DNA from 2 places in the Gracilibacillus sp. D59 genome. Region 2 is predicted to be linked to the other one. Evidence: predicted binding sites of a transcription regulator. Region 2 holds the regulator's gene; the other holds the start of a gene.
The links. The regulator Rex, encoded in region 2, represses fermentation and respiration genes when NADH is low (regulators of the CRP and FNR family bind a similar motif). The targets are predictions, from matches to a motif close to TTGTGAAATATTTCACAA.
Positions count from the first base shown of each region.

Region 1: the regulator Rex is predicted to act here: its motif matches at 2,480-2,497, upstream of ACTWP4_RS16915 (cytochrome ubiquinol oxidase subunit I).

Region 1 is NZ_JBQQCK010000011.1:31,976-41,673, reverse strand. Features, by position in the region: gene ACTWP4_RS16925 (alanine/glycine:cation symporter family protein) at 451-1,875, opposite strand; gene ACTWP4_RS16920 (CoxG family protein) at 1,990-2,445, opposite strand; gene ACTWP4_RS16915 (cytochrome ubiquinol oxidase subunit I) at 2,695-4,032, shown strand; gene ACTWP4_RS16910 (cytochrome d ubiquinol oxidase subunit II) at 4,038-5,054, shown strand; gene cydS (cytochrome bd oxidase small subunit CydS) at 5,126-5,224, shown strand; partial or broken gene ACTWP4_RS16900 (IS110 family transposase) at 5,610-6,092, shown strand; gene tyrS (tyrosine--tRNA ligase) at 6,854-8,125, opposite strand; T-box leader at 8,203-8,411, opposite strand; gene ACTWP4_RS16890 (transglycosylase domain-containing protein) at 8,539-9,698, shown strand, end outside.
Region 2 is NZ_JBQQCK010000024.1:859-8,410, forward strand. Features, by position in the region: gene thiL (thiamine-phosphate kinase) at 1-418, shown strand, start outside; gene tsaE (tRNA (adenosine(37)-N6)-threonylcarbamoyltransferase complex ATPase subunit type 1 TsaE) at 423-878, shown strand; gene tsaB (tRNA (adenosine(37)-N6)-threonylcarbamoyltransferase complex dimerization subunit type 1 TsaB) at 875-1,573, shown strand; gene rimI (ribosomal protein S18-alanine N-acetyltransferase) at 1,566-2,012, shown strand; gene tsaD (tRNA (adenosine(37)-N6)-threonylcarbamoyltransferase complex transferase subunit TsaD) at 2,009-3,046, shown strand; gene ACTWP4_RS22265 (ABC-F family ATP-binding cassette domain-containing protein) at 3,700-5,625, opposite strand; gene ACTWP4_RS22270 (redox-sensing transcriptional repressor Rex) at 5,797-6,441, shown strand; gene ACTWP4_RS22275 (YdiK family protein) at 6,500-6,709, opposite strand; gene ACTWP4_RS22280 (lysostaphin resistance A-like protein) at 6,714-7,424, opposite strand.

The sequences.
Region 1 (9,698 bases), on a different contig from region 2:
AAAAAGAACATCACCAAGCATTTTGACTTAGTAGGGTTTACCGAGTTGTATCTTGAATCTTTATTTTTCATGAATAAAATGTACGGATGGAATTTATCATATTAACAGAAAAAATAAAACAAAAAACAGACCTAAGATAGATAACATTTCTCCAGACATCATCCAATCTATCGAACAAGTCAATCACCATGATAAAGAACTGTATGAATGGGCAAAGCAAAATTTCAATAAAAAGTTGAATTCACTTGATAAAAATACAAAAATAGAATTAAACAAATGGGTCAATCAATTTAATGTTAATTCATAATCCAAATTCTTTACCTACCTAATATTTCGTTTAATTAACATGTTCCATTGCCATTACAATAAAAAAAGCAGTCCGTCCTAAAGCACCATTTAAAGTTTGGTGCTTTAAAACCGAACTACTTTATCTACCTTAAAGTTGTTAAATTATTTCTCCTCATCCTGCACTCCCCACCAGGAAATGTTCTTTAAACCTTTTACATTCTTATAGTGGAAGTCAGGATCTTTTCCTTGTTTTTTCTGTTTAACATAGTCTTGTAGTACTTCCATGGAAACTTTACTTAACAGTAAGATTGCAATTAAGTTTACTACAGCCATCATTGCCATAAATAGATCTGCCATATCCCAAACTATCTGGATTGATGCAAGTGAACCGAACATGACCATGCCTAAAACGACCACACGATAGACATTAACCCATATTCCCTTCGGATTTAAGAAGCTGACATTCGTTTCACCATAATAATAGTTGCCAATTACAGAACTAAAAGCAAAGAAGAAGATCGTAATCGCTAAGAAAATCGATGCCCATTCACCGACATGTGCACTTAAGGCAACTTGTGTCAGCTGAATTCCATCTTCTGATGCTTGATAGAAATTATCATACAGAATGATAATAAAGGCTGTTAAACTGCAAATGACGATCGTATCAAAAAATACTGCCAACGATTGTACAAGTCCTTGCTTGACTGGGTGGTTGACCCCTGCAGTTGCAGCAGCATTCGGTGCACTACCCATACCACCTTCATTGGAAAAGAGACCACGGCGAATACCATACATCATTGCAGCACCGGCGCCACCACCGAAGACTTCTTCTAATCCGAGTGCATTTCTTATAATCAGCATAAATACATCCGGGATAGCGGTGATATTCGTGAATACAACGTAAAATCCAACAACCATATAGATTATTGCCATGATAGGTACAATTACTCCAGCAACCGAAGCAATACGTTTAATACCGCCAAAAATAATTAATCCTGCTAACACAACGAGAGCAATACCAGTCCACAATTTATCAATATTAAACGCTTGTTCCACTGCAGCTGAAATCGTATTTGCTTGAACCGCATTAAAAATAAAACCAAATGTAATGGTTATCAATATCGAGAATAAAATTCCCATCCATTTTTGTCCTAATGCTTTTTCCATATAATAAGCCGGTCCGCCTCTAAAACCATCTTTATCCGGTACTTTATAAACTTGAGCAAGCGTACTCTCGATAAAGGCAGTTGCCATTCCAATTATGGCGATTACCCACATCCAAAACACAGCACCAGGTCCACCTATTGCAACTGCTAAAGCCACTCCTGCTAGGTTTCCTGTCCCTACTCTCGATGCAATCGAAATACTAAATGCTTGGAATGCATTCGTACCTTTTTTACCGCTCTGCTCAACTGCTTCTTCAGAAATAACTTTAAACATATCCCCAAACAAGCGGAACTGAACAAATTTAGAGCGAAGGGTAAAGAATAAACCTGCACCTATTAATAAGTAAATTAGTACATAATCCCAAAGGATCAAATTACCCCATTCGATTATTTTGGAAGCAATAAATTCTACTTTATCCATGATGACCCACTCCTTTCGTATGAAAAACTTATACCCCAAAATCAATAATATAATACAACTTTTCTAAAAAAACAAGTAAATCCCTCATCCATTTTATGGTTGAGGGATATGTAATTACTTCGAAACAGCTTCTTCTTCCATCAATTGATTGGCCACAGACTCTGTAAATTCAATTGTAGTTTTTGGTACGACCGATTTTAAAATACTATTTATCATTGGCCCCATCATGCCACCTGCGGATATGGTTAGACAACCAGTGACATTCGTTTTTTTAGAAGCTATTTTCTCTGCTTGAAAATACCCGCTTCCTTCTAAATTTTCGCTAATTCCCTTCAACTCAAACCGAACACTCGTTGGCTCTACCCATTCTTTTATATTTACTTTTAGCCTTATCTTCTTCTGCATCCTGCCAACGTCACCTTTGAAATGCCATGTCGATTGGTGATCATTAATAATCTGATGGTCGATATATCCTGGTGCTAACGGAGCCCACCTGTTTATATCGCTGACAAAATCCCAAACCTTTTCAATCGGCAAATCTAATCGGACAAAATGTGTACCATTCGGCATTTAAATCCCTCCTTATCATTTCATATGTCAATATTTGAGTAATCATTCACATTTTTACATTGATTTTATGTAAAAAAGGAATACTCCACCCCTTCGTGTTATACACTACCAATAGCTTATCGCTAATCGGAGGATCCTACCATGTATAAAAAGCAAGAACGCTGGTTGATTATGTTAGCCTTTATTGTTGCCTTTGTTATCGGTTTGTCATTACTAGGGCGTATTCTTTCAGGATGAGAGGGAGAGACAATGGATTCTGCACAAGCTGTATTTTACAGTCGTTTATTAACCGAATTAACACTTTCGTTCCATATTATTTATGCAACAATTGGTGTAGGGATTCCTTTTCTAATCTTCCTAACACAGTGGCTTGGGATTAAGAAACAGGATGAGCACTACATTTTATTAGCCAGAAGGTGGACAAGAGGTTTCATTATTACGGTTGCTGTTGGAGTAGTTACAGGGACGGCAATTGGATTGCAGCTTAATTTGTTATGGCCAACCTTTATGGAGTTAGCGGGGAATGTAATCGCACTTCCATTATTTATGGAAACATTCGCCTTCTTCTTTGAGGCCATTTTTCTTGGCATTTATTTATATACTTGGGACAGGTTTCGTGATCAACGCAAGCATATGTTACTGTTACTCCCAGTAGCAATAGGAGCATCTTTTTCTGCGGTTTTTATTACTATGGTAAATGCCTTTATGAATGCACCGCAAGGATTTGAATTAATGAATGGCAATCTCATTAATGTTGAGCCGCTCGTCGCCATGTTTAATCCTGCCATGCCGACAAAAGTTGCTCATGTAATTGCGACAGCATATATGACTTCAGCATTTGTATTAGCTGCGATTGGTGCTTTTCGTCTCTTAACAGGGTCAAATCATGTTTATCACAAAAAAGCTCTTTTACTTACGATGAAAGTTGGACTAGTATTCTCGATTGCTTCTGCTGTAATTGGAGATTTTGCTGGTAAATACTTGGCAGAATATCAACCAGAAAAGCTTGCGGCAATGGAATGGCACTTTGAAACAGAAGAACAGGCATCACTGACATTGTTCGGAGTTTTAACCAATGGAGAAGAGATTAAATTTTCCATTGAAGTTCCTTATGCATTAAGTATTCTTGCTCATGGAAATCCGAATGCAGAGGTTATTGGATTAGACCAATTCGCTGAAGACGAAATCCCACCTCTCTACATCCATTATTTGTTTAACATAATGGTGATCATCGGCTTATTTGCAACCATGATCGCACTATTTTACCTTGTTGGTCATGCATTGAAAAAAAGCTTTATAAACAACAGGACCTTTCTATGGTTGATCGTAAGCACAGGTCCATTAACCATCATTGCTATTGAAGCTGGTTGGTGGTTAGCAGAAGTTGGCAGGCAACCATGGGTATTGCGTGGCATTTTACGTACAGAAAATGCCGCGACAACCAGTAACCATGTTGATTTAATGCTTTTGCTCTTTATTGGCTTATATGTAGTACTTGGATTAGCAAGTATTATTGTATTAACCCGAATGTTTCAAAACAATCCAGTAGAGCGAGAACTATTGGATCAACAAAGGAATGGAAGGTGAATTATGTGTCCTATGAAATCGTTGGAATTGTTGTGCTTTGGCTATTTTTATTTGGATATATAATCGTTGCCTCTATCGATTTTGGAGCGGGATTCTTTCATGCATACAGTGTCTTAACCAAAAAAAATCATATCATTAGTAAAATTGTACAACGTTACCTTTCACCAGTTTGGGAGGTCACCAATGTCTTTCTTGTCTTTTTCTTTGTCGGAATTGTAGGATTCTTTCCTAGTACTGCTTTTTATTATGGAACAGTATTATTAGTTCCTGCCAGTCTATCCCTAATTTTGTTAGCGATTCGAGGTGGTTATTATGCCTTCACTACTTATGGGAAATTAAGGAGTAATGTTTGGACTTACTTATATGGTTTTTCTGGCTTATTAATTCCAGCATCACTCTCGGTCGTATTAACCATCTCTGAAGGTGGTTTTATTGAAGAAAGTAATAATAAACTTTCTTTACAATATACTGCCTTGTTTTCAAGCCCTTTAACATGGAGTATCGTGATCTTAAGTTTAACTTCTGTTCTCTATATTTCTGCTGTTTTTTTAACCTGGTATGCCAAAAAAGCAAAAGATAAAGCGGCAACAGCTCTATTGCGGAAATATGCATTAATCTGGGCAGGACCTGCTATTATTACTGCTACTGGTATTATTGTTGAATTGAGAACACATAATCCAATTCATTATCAAAGAATGCTCGATCTATGGTGGATGTTTGCTCTTTCAGGAATATTGTTTATCACTGCAGTCTATTTAATTTGGCGACAAAAATCTTATGGTCTTGCTTTTTTCTTACTGACTGGACAATTTTTAGTTGCCTTTTATGCTTACGGATTCTCTCATTATCCCTACTTGCTGTATCCTTATTTGACGATAGAAGAAGGTTTTACCAGCGAGGGTATGGCTATTGCTTTAATTGTTGCCTTTATCGCAGGACTTTGCTTATTGCTGCCTTCTTTATGGCTATTATTACGGCTTTTCCTGTTCAATAAAGATTATGTAGAAGGAAAAATAAAGTAATGATTAGCGTGAATCCTTCTGCGTATTAAAGTGGGGGCATGATCATCGTAATAAACTAGGAGGTAAAATAGATGAACGAATTTCTATATTTTTATGCACCATTTATTATCATTATTGTCAGTATTATGTTTACGTTTTGGTTTATCGCAAAAGATATGAAAATAAAATAATGAACCCTGACTGGATTTTCTAACCTTAAACAAAACAAAACCATGGCCTTTGTAATATCTTATGATTGTTTAAGAAAAACTGGGCAAAACCCGCCTATATCGACCGTTTGACCACCACTCCGGCTGCCCACTCCCCTCGTATGATATAGGTAACCTTAATTTTAAGGTATCCCCATGAAATTGTATAATGGGGGGAATCAGATGGAGGTATCGTTACTTCCCTTGAAGCTTAGTCTTCGTCGGAAAGTCTGATGCCTCCTTCTTTATAGAATGATTCGTATCAGCTGGATGACACATGTTGTCGAATATCGAACGAGGATGGATATCTATAAAGATGCGGAGGATTCCTCTTTTCTGATTAATCTATCATATGGGTGGTGTTTACATGTACTACTTAGGGATTGATATTGGAAAAAAAGAACACGAAGCCGGAGTGATTGACCAGCAAGGTAATGCGATTGGAAAAACGCTTCGTTTTTCTAATTCTAAACCCGGGAGTGACAAGTTGTTAGCTTTTGTAAACAAACATCAACTCACCCCTGATAATTGTGCTTGCGGCTTAGAAGCGACTGGACATTATTGGCTCTCTGTGTTCACTTATCTTCACCAACTTGGTTTTAAGGTAACAGCCTTCAATCCGTTACAATCTGATGCTTTGCGAAATTTTTATATACGTAAGACAAAAACAGATACTCGTGATGCTTTTCTCATTGCACAAGTTATTCGAATGGACGCTCCAGATGCAACACCTTTTATAGAAGAGGATTTGCTTCAGATAAGGCATTTGGAAAGATTGCGTTATTCCCTGGTAGATCAAAGTTCGGATATCAAACGAAAGGTCATAGCACTTCTCGACCAGGTCTTCCCAGGAGCCGTAGCCAGAAAGCTAACACATATTATTTTTGCCATATTACGAGATCACAAGCCATATGAGCCACACGTTAAGTAAGTAAAAATCGAACATATTTTCCCTTGAAACACCTCTCACATGAGGTGTATTTTCGCATGCCTTTTTTTAAACAAATAATTATTTTTAATTTAAGTGTTTTTAGGGTTGACTTTCCATAGCTGGTCTTTCCGTGGGATTTGCCCTTCAGCTAACTTTTTCGAGCAAAAAACGCTCAAAAAAGTGGATCTTCAGGGCAAACGAGTCCCACAGGAGTTGAAGTGGGCGCCTTCGTTTAATGCCTGCGCTACAACATTTGTCAGACCTAGCAACTTGGGTGATTATCCCTGTGAAAGTGCAAAAATATGGCATTTGCATCACTCATATGGTTATAAAACCAATATGCTTTTTCTGATATTCGTTGTAGAAAAAGGTATAGCGGAGGCCGACCGTTTCGACTCCTAAGGGAATAGCATGATCTGAAGATCCACTTTTGCAGGAGCGAACTCCTCCTGCAAAAGTTAGCTGAAGAGCATGCCCCTTGGAAAGCGAAACGGTCAGCCGTAGCGGGTGGCTTGCACACTTTAACTTTCATCATAAACAACATGACTAATCAACTAAATCTTTATTTATTACACTTTTTAAACGTAGGATACAAAATGCTATGATACCAATGGTTATATACTTTCCTTCCTTACAAAAAAACCAGGCTGTATTTGCCTGGTTTCTGCTACATCTTAATATTAAAATCGAATTAAAAAGTATTTTTTCTTTCCTCTTCTAATAATCGTAAATTTATCCTCAATGCGGTCTTCATCAGTTAATTGATGTGTTAACTCTTGATTTCTTGTACCATTAATGTAAATGGCACCGTTCTTAATATCTTCCCGCGCCTGACGTTTGGAAGAAGAAATATTGGCTTCCACTAATAAATCAATTAAACTAATTTCTTTATTCTCGATGGAGACAGAAGGAACGTCTTTAAAGCCTTGCTCAATCTCCTCCGCATTCAAGCTTGCTAATTCACCGCTAAATAATGCGTCTGTAATTTTCTGTGCTTGTTGTAACGCTTCTTCCCCGTGAACAAGTTTCGTCATTTCCTCTGCTAAACGTTTATGAGGAATACGTTTCTCTGGTGCATCTTCCAAATCTTTCTCTAAAGCTTCAATTTCATCAAAGCCGATAAATGTGAAGTATTTAATGAAACGAATCACATCACGGTCATCCGTATTAATCCAGAATTGGTAAAATTCATATGGTGTAGTTTTCTTTGAATCCAGCCATACCGCTCCACCAGCAGTTTTTCCGAATTTTGTACCATCACTCTTTGTGATCAGTGGTACCGTTAAACCGAATACTTCTGCCTCTTCTTCGTCGTTTTCAAACCGTTTACGGCGGATTAATTCCTTGCCCGCAGTAATGTTCCCCCATTGATCACTACCACCAATTTGAAGTGTGCAATTTTCTTTCTCATAGAGATTAAGAAAGTCGAACGATTGCAACATCATGTAACTGAATTCTGTAAAGGTGATACCATTCTCGAGTCTTGATTCTACAGAGTCTTTCGCTAACATATAGTTGATACTGAAATGTTTACCAATATCACGCAAAAATTCAATAAACGTCATTGACGATAGCCATTCATAATTGTTTCGAGCTACCGCACTGTTTTCTCCTTGGTCAAAGTTTAAAATACTTGCTAATTGTTCTTTGATTTTCTCACTGAAGCCCTTCACTACTTCTGGACTATTTAAAGATCTTTCTGTAGAACGACCACTCGGATCACCAATCAAACCTGTTCCACCACCAATTAAAGCGATAGGACGATGACCAGCATTTTGAAATCTTTTCAGCATTAATATCGGTAATAGATGCCCAATATGTAGACTGTCTGCCGTCGGATCAAAACCACAGTAAAGTGTAACTAGATTTTCATCTAAATGTTTTCTCAATCCTTCATCATCGGTTGTCTGTTGAATCAGGTCTCTCTTGGAAAGTTCGTCTAAAATGTGCATTTTAATAACACTCCTTTTATAGAATATTTGATTCTGTAACGAAGAAAAAAATCCATAAAAAAACTCCTCCCTCATAAAAAAGGGACGAGATATTCGCGGTACCACCCTTGTTGCACTTCAAGCGAAATGCCACTTAAGGAATTAACGATGCAGACCACACCGTCTTCATTCAACATGAAGAAACTCTGGAACGTAATTCATGGTAAGATTATTTGCTAGCTTTCACCAACCGCCAACTCTCTAAAAAAGGGAATCTTCCACTACTTCAAACCTTCATTGTTTTATGGATGTTTAATTGTTATATCATTAAAGCATATTTGTAATATAATTGCAATATTTTTTTCGTGAATTTATATCAAAACTGTTTGACGGCTGTGCTATAATATGTAGTGGAATATTTAGGAGGTAATATTATGGATATAAAAGATTTTTTTCATAATATGTGGCAATCTATGAAAGAAATTTGGAATAAAAAAATTATTCAAAGATCTACAAGAATTAGCTATCATATCATTTGGAATATCGTTTTATTCTTTATTACGATTGGTATTATTGGAGGCTTTTTCGTTGGTGGTCTTGGTGCAGGTTACTTTGCCTCATTAGTTGCTGACGAAAAAATCCAAACGGAAGAACAAATGGCTAGTGCAATCTATAACTATGAGGAAACTTCAGAGTTATATTTTGCGGATAATGTGTTTCTATCTGACGTTAGCACCGATTTGTTACGAGATGAAATTTCATTGGATAAAGTTAGTAAACATGTACGAAATGCTGTAATTGCGACCGAAGATGAATATTTTGAAACACATAATGGTATCGTACCTAAAGCGATTTTTCGTGCGGTTTTTCAAGAAGTAACGAACTCCGCTACTAAGAGTGGTGGAAGTACATTAACACAACAAATTATTAAAAATCAAATTTTAACGAACGAAGTATCCTTTGAGCGAAAAGCAAAAGAAATGCTATTAGCTATGCGATTGGAACGCTTTTTCGAAAAAGATGAAATATTAGAAGCATATTTAAACATTGTGCCTTTTGGTCGAAACGCTTCCGGTCAAAATATAGCAGGAATCCAAACAGCGGCTACCGGTATTTTTGGGGTTAATGCTAGTGAATTAAATCTTGCACAATCTGCTTTTATTGCTGGTTTACCACAAAGCCCCTCTTATTATACGCCATTTCTAAATGGTGGAGGAATAAAAGATAAAGAAGGCCTAGAGCCTGGTCTAGATCGGATGCATTCTGTCTTAAGTAGAATGCTAGACGCTGGGTATATCAATAAAAAAGAATATCAAGAAGCAATGGAGTACGACATAGTAGCAGATTTTAAAGAACCTGAGGAATCTGTACTTAAAAACTATCCATATTTAATGGAAGAACTACAAAATAGAGCAGTTGATATTTTAGTTGAAGTTCTTGCTAAACAAGACGGTTATACAAAAGAAGATTTAGAATCTAGTGAAATTTTACAAGAGGAATACGAAATTAGAGCAAACAGGGAAATTGGAAAAAATGGTTATAAAATTCATTCTACAATCGATAAAAAAATATATGATTCATTCCAGAAAATTGC
Region 2 (7,552 bases):
GCATCGAATGCCAATGCCAAGGGTTTCATTTATTAATCAGTGTAGGGATATAAAGAGAATGTCTTTAAATGATATCAGCGATGGTATAGCGAATGAAGCAAATGAAATAGCGGAAGCTTCTAATAAAACTTTGATTATTGATTATGATAAAGTACCAAGCCATCCACAACTATCTGATTTTTCCTCTGAACAGCAATTCACATGGATGTTATCAGGTGGAGAGGACTTTGAATTAATGGGAACTGTTTCCGAAAGAGATTGGGAGCAACTGGAGATAATAGCAAAGAAAACGAATACCAATATTTCAGCGATCGGAACCGTGCGAAATGATTCGAAAAAAAATGGTACAGTGTGGTTAGAACATAATCATCAACTTAAAAAATTGGAAAAATCGGGTTATACACATCTAAGAAGGTGAAATAATGAGTCAATATATCTTCGAAACAAAAACAGAGGAAGAAACAAGACGATTAGCAAATGAATTAGCATTACTTCTAAGTCCTGGTCAGGTACTAACACTAGAAGGTGATTTAGGTGCAGGTAAAACAACATTCACAAAAGGTCTAGGTGCTGGACTAGGTGTAAGAAGAACGATTAACAGCCCGACCTTCACGATAGTCAAAGAGTATATGGGAGAAATTCCATTATACCATATGGATGCTTATCGTCTGGAGGATATTCAAGAGGATATCGGTTTTGATGAATACTTCAACGGTGATGGCATTACCGTTGTAGAATGGGCTAGCTTTATAGAAGAATTTCTTCCAGAAGAACGATTACAGATTCAAATAAAAAGAATCGATGAACATACAAGGAAAATTACTTTCCACCCAATTGGTGATCACTTTGATTCAATATGTAAGGAGCTATATTCATGAATGTGTTAGCAATTGATACTTCTAATCAAGTATTAGGGGTCGCAGTAAGTAAAGATGGCGAAGTAAGAGCGGAATATACTGCGAATATAAAACGCAATCACTCGGTTGGTTTGATGCCAGCAATTGATCATGTGATGCAAGAAACAGAAACGACGCCAGATCAATTAGACCGGATTGTCGTTGCGAAAGGTCCAGGTTCTTATACAGGTGTTCGTATTGGTTTAGCTACAGCCAAAACAATGGCTTGGACACTGAATATTCCGATTATGGCTATATCCAGTTTAGAACTACTAGCGCATAATGTGCGACAGCAAAATGTGCTCATTTCCCCATTTTTTGATGCGCGTAGAGGTTTAGTCTATACAGGGTTATATGAAAGCAATTATGATCGGATTCATGTAAAAAAAGAAGATCAAAATATTCTAATGGAGCAGTGGCTCGATGAATTACAAAGCTATAAAAAACCTGTTCTCTTTCTAAGTCAGGACATAAAGCAACATCAAGGGATAATTAAAGATAAATTAGCAAAGTCCGCCATTTTCCCTCCTGAAATTGACCATCTTCCACGCCCTGGTCAATTAGCTCTATTAGGGGCACAGCGTAACGAAGATAAACTTCATGAGTTAACACCTAACTATATTCGACTAGTCGAAGCAGAAGCAAAGTGGTTAAAGGAACAAGAGCAAAATGGCTAAAGTTCAATTTCGCAAAATGGATGTATCAGATATAGAGGCGGTAAAAGAGATAGATAAACGCTCGTTTCCGATACCATGGCCAGATGATATTTATGAAGAAGAATTAACAAAGAATCAGTATGCACAATATTTTGTAGCCACGTTAAATGAAAAGGTGGTAGGCTTTTGTGGTTCATGGATGGTGTTAGATGAAGCACAAATAACGAATATTGCGATTGATCCAGATTATAGAGGGAAAGGATATGGGCAAGGATTATTTCAGTATGTAATTAATAATGCGGTTGCCCGTGGTATCCACCATTTATCATTGGAAGTGCGTGTTTCCAATATAACTGCCCAAAAGATGTATAAGAAGTTTGGGCTTAAACCCGGTGGAATAAGAAAAAATTATTATAGCGATAATCAGGAAGATGCTTTAGTATTGTGGGTGAAATTATGAGTGAATTTATTTTAGGTATTGAGACGAGCTGTGACGAAACAGCTGCAGCTATTATAAAGGATGGTCGAGAAATTGTATCAAATGTAGTGGCTTCTCAAATTGAGAGTCATAAACGCTTTGGTGGGGTGGTTCCGGAAATAGCTTCTAGGCACCATGTTGAACAGATCACCATTGTGTTAGAAGAAACATTTGAAAAAGCAGGTCTAACCATGAACGATATCGATGCTGTTGCCGTTACAGAAGGGCCGGGTTTAGTTGGTGCACTATTGGTAGGTGTCAATGCAGCAAAAGGTTTAGCATATGCCCATCAAAAGCCATTAGTTGGTGTTCACCACATAGCAGGACACATTTATGCTAATCGATTGGAAAAAGAATTTGCGTTTCCACTGTTAGCTCTAGTCGTTTCTGGAGGACATACCGAATTGATTTTGATGAAAGAGCACGGTGACTTCGAAATAATTGGAGAAACAAGAGATGATGCTGCTGGGGAAGCCTACGATAAAGTAGCACGAACATTGCAATTACCTTATCCAGGTGGTCCCAAGATAGATCAGTTAGCACAACAAGGAGAAACTGCCATTGACTTCCCCCGTGCATGGTTAGAAGAGGATTCATTTGATTTCAGTTTTAGTGGATTGAAGTCATCTGTTATTAATACATTGCACAACGCTAAACAAAAAGGAGAGACATTAAAACAAGAAGATGTTGCTGCAAGTTTTCAGGCAAGTGTTGTCGAAGTGTTAACAGAAAAAACGTATCAAGCTGCAAAACAATTTGGAGTGAAACAAGTGATTGTAGCAGGTGGTGTGGCTGCTAATAAAGGATTGCGAACAGCCATGCAGTCCAAGTTTGAACAAGATGAAGCAGTGGAATTACTATTTCCACCATTAACACTTTGTACAGATAATGCAGCGATGATCGCTGCCGCAGGATCTGTCGCTTTTCAACAAGGACACCGTGCGCAATGGGATTTAAACGCAAATCCAAGCTTAAGCCTGGAAAGATACGCAAGAAGATCAACGCTAGAACGCTAAAACGTTCTAGCGTTTTTAGATAGGAAAGAAATATGCGAGGAAGTCTAACTAAGAACGCCCAGAAAAATAGACGACTTAGCTTTAAAAATGGAGGTGAACGATAATTTCATCAAGATTGAGCAAAGATTTGTTGAATAAACCAAGATAAACGACAAATCCAAAAAGGGAAAGCAAAGATTTGTTGAATAAATCAGGATAAACGACAAATCCAAGAAGGGAAAGCAAAGATTTGTTGAATAAACTAAGATAACCTACAAATCCAAAAAGAAAGAGCAAAGATTTGTTGAATAAACCAAGATAAACGACAAATCTAATAAGGATGAACAAAGCAGTTACTTTTCATTAGCTTTATCTATTAATAATCTGATTGAATTATTAGGGGCTGGCTTTCCCGGTTTTTCTTATCCGTATTTAGTCTATCAATTATCCACAACAAAATTTCTATATTGTGGATTGTAATATAAGCCTTTTGATATCAAGCTTTAATAACAATAAGGAATTGTGGATAAAACGGCTTTAATCTGTGGATAATGTGGACAATCCTCTTAATAACTGATTTGCTAGGACTGAATAAGTGGATAAAGGTGTGAATAAATGAGGATAAGTAAAATAGAAAAGGGCATTATGCCTACTGCGCAAAATGCCCTTTGTGATTATTCGTGTAATGTTTCCCATTCATCCATTAATAACTCCATTCGTTCTTTTAATGAATCATTTTTTTCGGTTAACTCCAATGCTTTCTCATGATTTTGAAAAACATCAGGATCACACAACATTTGATCGATTTCTTCCATTTCTAATTCAATCTGTTCAATTTCATTCTCAATTTCCTTAATTCGACGATCTTTTTTACGTTGCTCTTTCTTTTGTTGCTTCTCTTTTTCAAAATTGGATTTGGTGGTTTCCGGCTTGTCAACAGTTTTCTTTTCTGCCTTCTTAAGTTCAGCCAGCTCCTGTTCTTCTTGTTTTTTCTCCACATAGTAATCATAATCACCTAAGTAGAGGGTGGTTTTGTCAGGCTGCATTTCCAGTACATTTGTGGCTAGCTTATTAATAAAATAACGGTCGTGGGAGACAAACAAAATCGACCCGGGATAATCGATTAGTGCTGCTTCCAGTACTTCCTTGCTGTCTAAATCTAAATGGTTGGTCGGTTCATCAAGTAATAAGAAGTTAGCTTTCTCCATCATTAATTTTGCTAATGCGATCCTTGCTTTCTCTCCACCACTTAACGCAGAGACGTTGCGCAACACATCATCTCCACTGAAAAGGAAGTTACCGAGAATGGTACGAATGTCTTTTTCATTCATACCTGGGTAATCATCCCACAGTTCATTTAGTACCGTTTTTTTCGGGTTTAACTGTGTTTGCTCTTGATCATAGTAACCAATCTCTACATTCGTACCGAGTTGAATCTCACCTGAAGCAGGATCTAGCTGCCCGATGATCGCCTTTAACAATGTTGATTTGCCGACACCATTCGGTCCAACCAGTGCCACACTGTCCCCACGTTCAATATGCAAATTAAGATTTGAAAAGATAAAGGCATCTGCTTCATGATAGCGAAATGCCAAATCATTAATTTTTAACACATCATTACCACTTCTACGGTCAACCGAAAAAGAAAACTTGGCAGAACTTTCTTCACCAGATGGCTTATCCATGACTTCCATTTTTTCTAACTGCTTTCGTCTGCTTTGGGCACGTTTGGTTGTAGAAGCACGTACAATATTTTTCTGAATAAATTCTTCCATTCTTTTAATTTCACTCTGTTGTTTTTCATAGAGCTTGAGATCGCGTTCATAATTTGCAGCTTTTTGTTGTAAATAATCACTATAGTTTCCATGATATTTAGTAGAATGATGACGAGAGATTTCATAGACGATATTGACGGTTTTATCTAGAAAATAGCGGTCGTGAGATACGATGACGACAGCACCTTGATAACTGTTTAAATAACCTTCCAACCACGTTAACGTCTGAATATCCAAATGGTTTGTAGGTTCATCTAAAATCAAAATATTTGGCTTGGTTAATAATAGTTTCCCTAAAGCCAATCTAGTTTTTTGTCCCCCGCTTAGCGTAGCGATTGAAGTGGACCACATACTTTCTGGGAAATTAAGTCCATTTAACACTGCTTTCATGTCTGCTTCATATTGATAGCCACCTGCAAGTTTAAAATCTTCCTGTTTTTGATCATAACTGGCCAGCAGTTGTTCGTAGCGTTCACTATCTGCAAGGATATCGGGATCCCCCATTTGTTGCTCCATCCGGCGTAATGCTTGTTCTTCTTTTTGGAAATGCTCAAATATTTTAAGCATCTCATCCCAAATGGTTTCATTGGAATCTAAGCCGGAATGTTGAGCAAGGTAACCTAATGAAACCTCTTTTGGTTTATGAATTTCCCCTTCATCATAACCGATTTGATTGGAAATAATATTTAAAAGCGTGGATTTTCCAGCACCATTTCGACCGACAATAGCAATACGATCGTTACTTTTTATCTCTAGCTTTATATTGGATAAGATCAGTTCGGCACCGAATCTTTTCGTTAAATTGTTTACTTGTAAATAAATCATCTGCTTTCACCTCTAATATATTTAGTGTATCGGAAAGCAGATACCACTGCAAGCACAGTAGTTCTGGGTTAAGTGAATAATTTCACGACAATTACAAGCTTTTCTGTTAGAATAAAAAGTAAGTAAAAACATTCACAAATTCAAACCGGTCTAAAGTAAGGGGAATGAATGATGACGAATCAAAATAAAATACCACAAGCAACGGCAAAACGTTTACCATTATATTATCGATTTTTAAATAATCTCCATATTCAAGGAAAATCTCGTGTTTCTTCAAAAGAATTAAGTGATGCGATGAAAGTTGATTCTGCTACAATCAGACGAGATTTCTCCTATTTTGGTGCGTTAGGAAAAAAAGGTTACGGGTATAATGTCGAATATTTGCTTGGATTTTTCCGTAAAACATTGGATCAAGATGAAAATACGCCAGTTGCTTTAATAGGTGTCGGTAATTTAGGAACCGCTTTTTTAAATTATAATTTCACTAAAAATAATAATACAAAAATTGAAATAGCTTTTGATGCAGATAAGCGCAAGGTAGGGAAAGCGATTGGAGATATTCAAGTCCATCATATTGACGATTTAGAGGATAATTTGGAGAATATATCCGTTGCGATTTTGACAGTTCCTGTCTCTGAAGCGCAAAACATTACGGATCGTTTGGTGAAATCAGGAATAAGCGGCATTTTGAATTTTACCCCGGCAAGAATTACTGTTCCGGAAAATGTACGTGTCCATCATATTGACCTAGCAGTTGAACTGCAATCTCTTGCTTATTTTATGAAACATTATCCGTTAGAGAATGAAGAAGAGTAAAAAGTTTTCATAAGCAGTTTCAAAAAAATGAAAAAATAGACTCAGCTTAGCGCCGAGTCTATTTTTTCTTCTTCTCATTTGCTTTTTTAAGGCGATAATGTAAATTTATTAATCTTACTGCAACTACAAAATCAATTGTTGCAAAAGTTGCTAATGCGATCGTAATAAAATTAAAAACAGTTTCATCTGCCGATTGGATTGCTATATAGGTAAATAAGGCACCTAACGCAATATAAAAAATGGCAGAACGTAATGGTGAAATACGCATAATACTACTGTCCTCCAATAAGAATCAACATTAATTGTTCCAGTTGCTCCATTTGTCGTTCGATTTCTTCAGGATCAACTGATAACTGACCAATCACAGCGAAAGTATTAATTGACATATGAGCAATAATCGGAACAATGATTCGTTTTGTTTCTATATATAAGAAAGCAAATATCATCCCTATTGCAGTGTAAGTTAAAATATGTGAGAAATCCATATGAACTGCTGCAAAGATAACCCCAGATAACAGAGCTGCAAAAAAGAAATTCATTCTTTTATACAGTGATCCGAAAATAGCCTTACGAAAAACGAGTTCCTCTAATATAGGTCCTAGTACAGAAATAATCACGATAAAAATCGGTGCTTGCCGTGCAACATTCATTAAGTCCATCGTATTTTCAGAACCAGGTTTGATGCCAAACACAAAAGTTTCAATTGCAATGGCAGCGTATTGTGTAATCATGACTAAAATAAAACCAAGAAATGACCACAATATAATTGTTCCCACTTTTTTCTCTCTTAATTGAAAGAAATCCTTCATTTCACCACGTAATATAATCAGAGAAATAATGAGTGCCACTGTGAAACTCATAACTGACCATGCGACGGTAAAAACGTCTCGATTTTCGATGAGTGGTACAAATGGCAATGCTAATATGCTGGAAAGCTGCATGGCAACATAGGTAATGATCAAATAAATATATTTTCTTGGCAAAGTATAACGACTCCCTTAAACTCTTTTAATGTCATGATACGTATTTTAACATAAATAAATACGTAATTCCCTTATAATTGCTGGCATTTTGGTATCATTTTTAAGAATTAGCCCCACTTTCTTCTAAA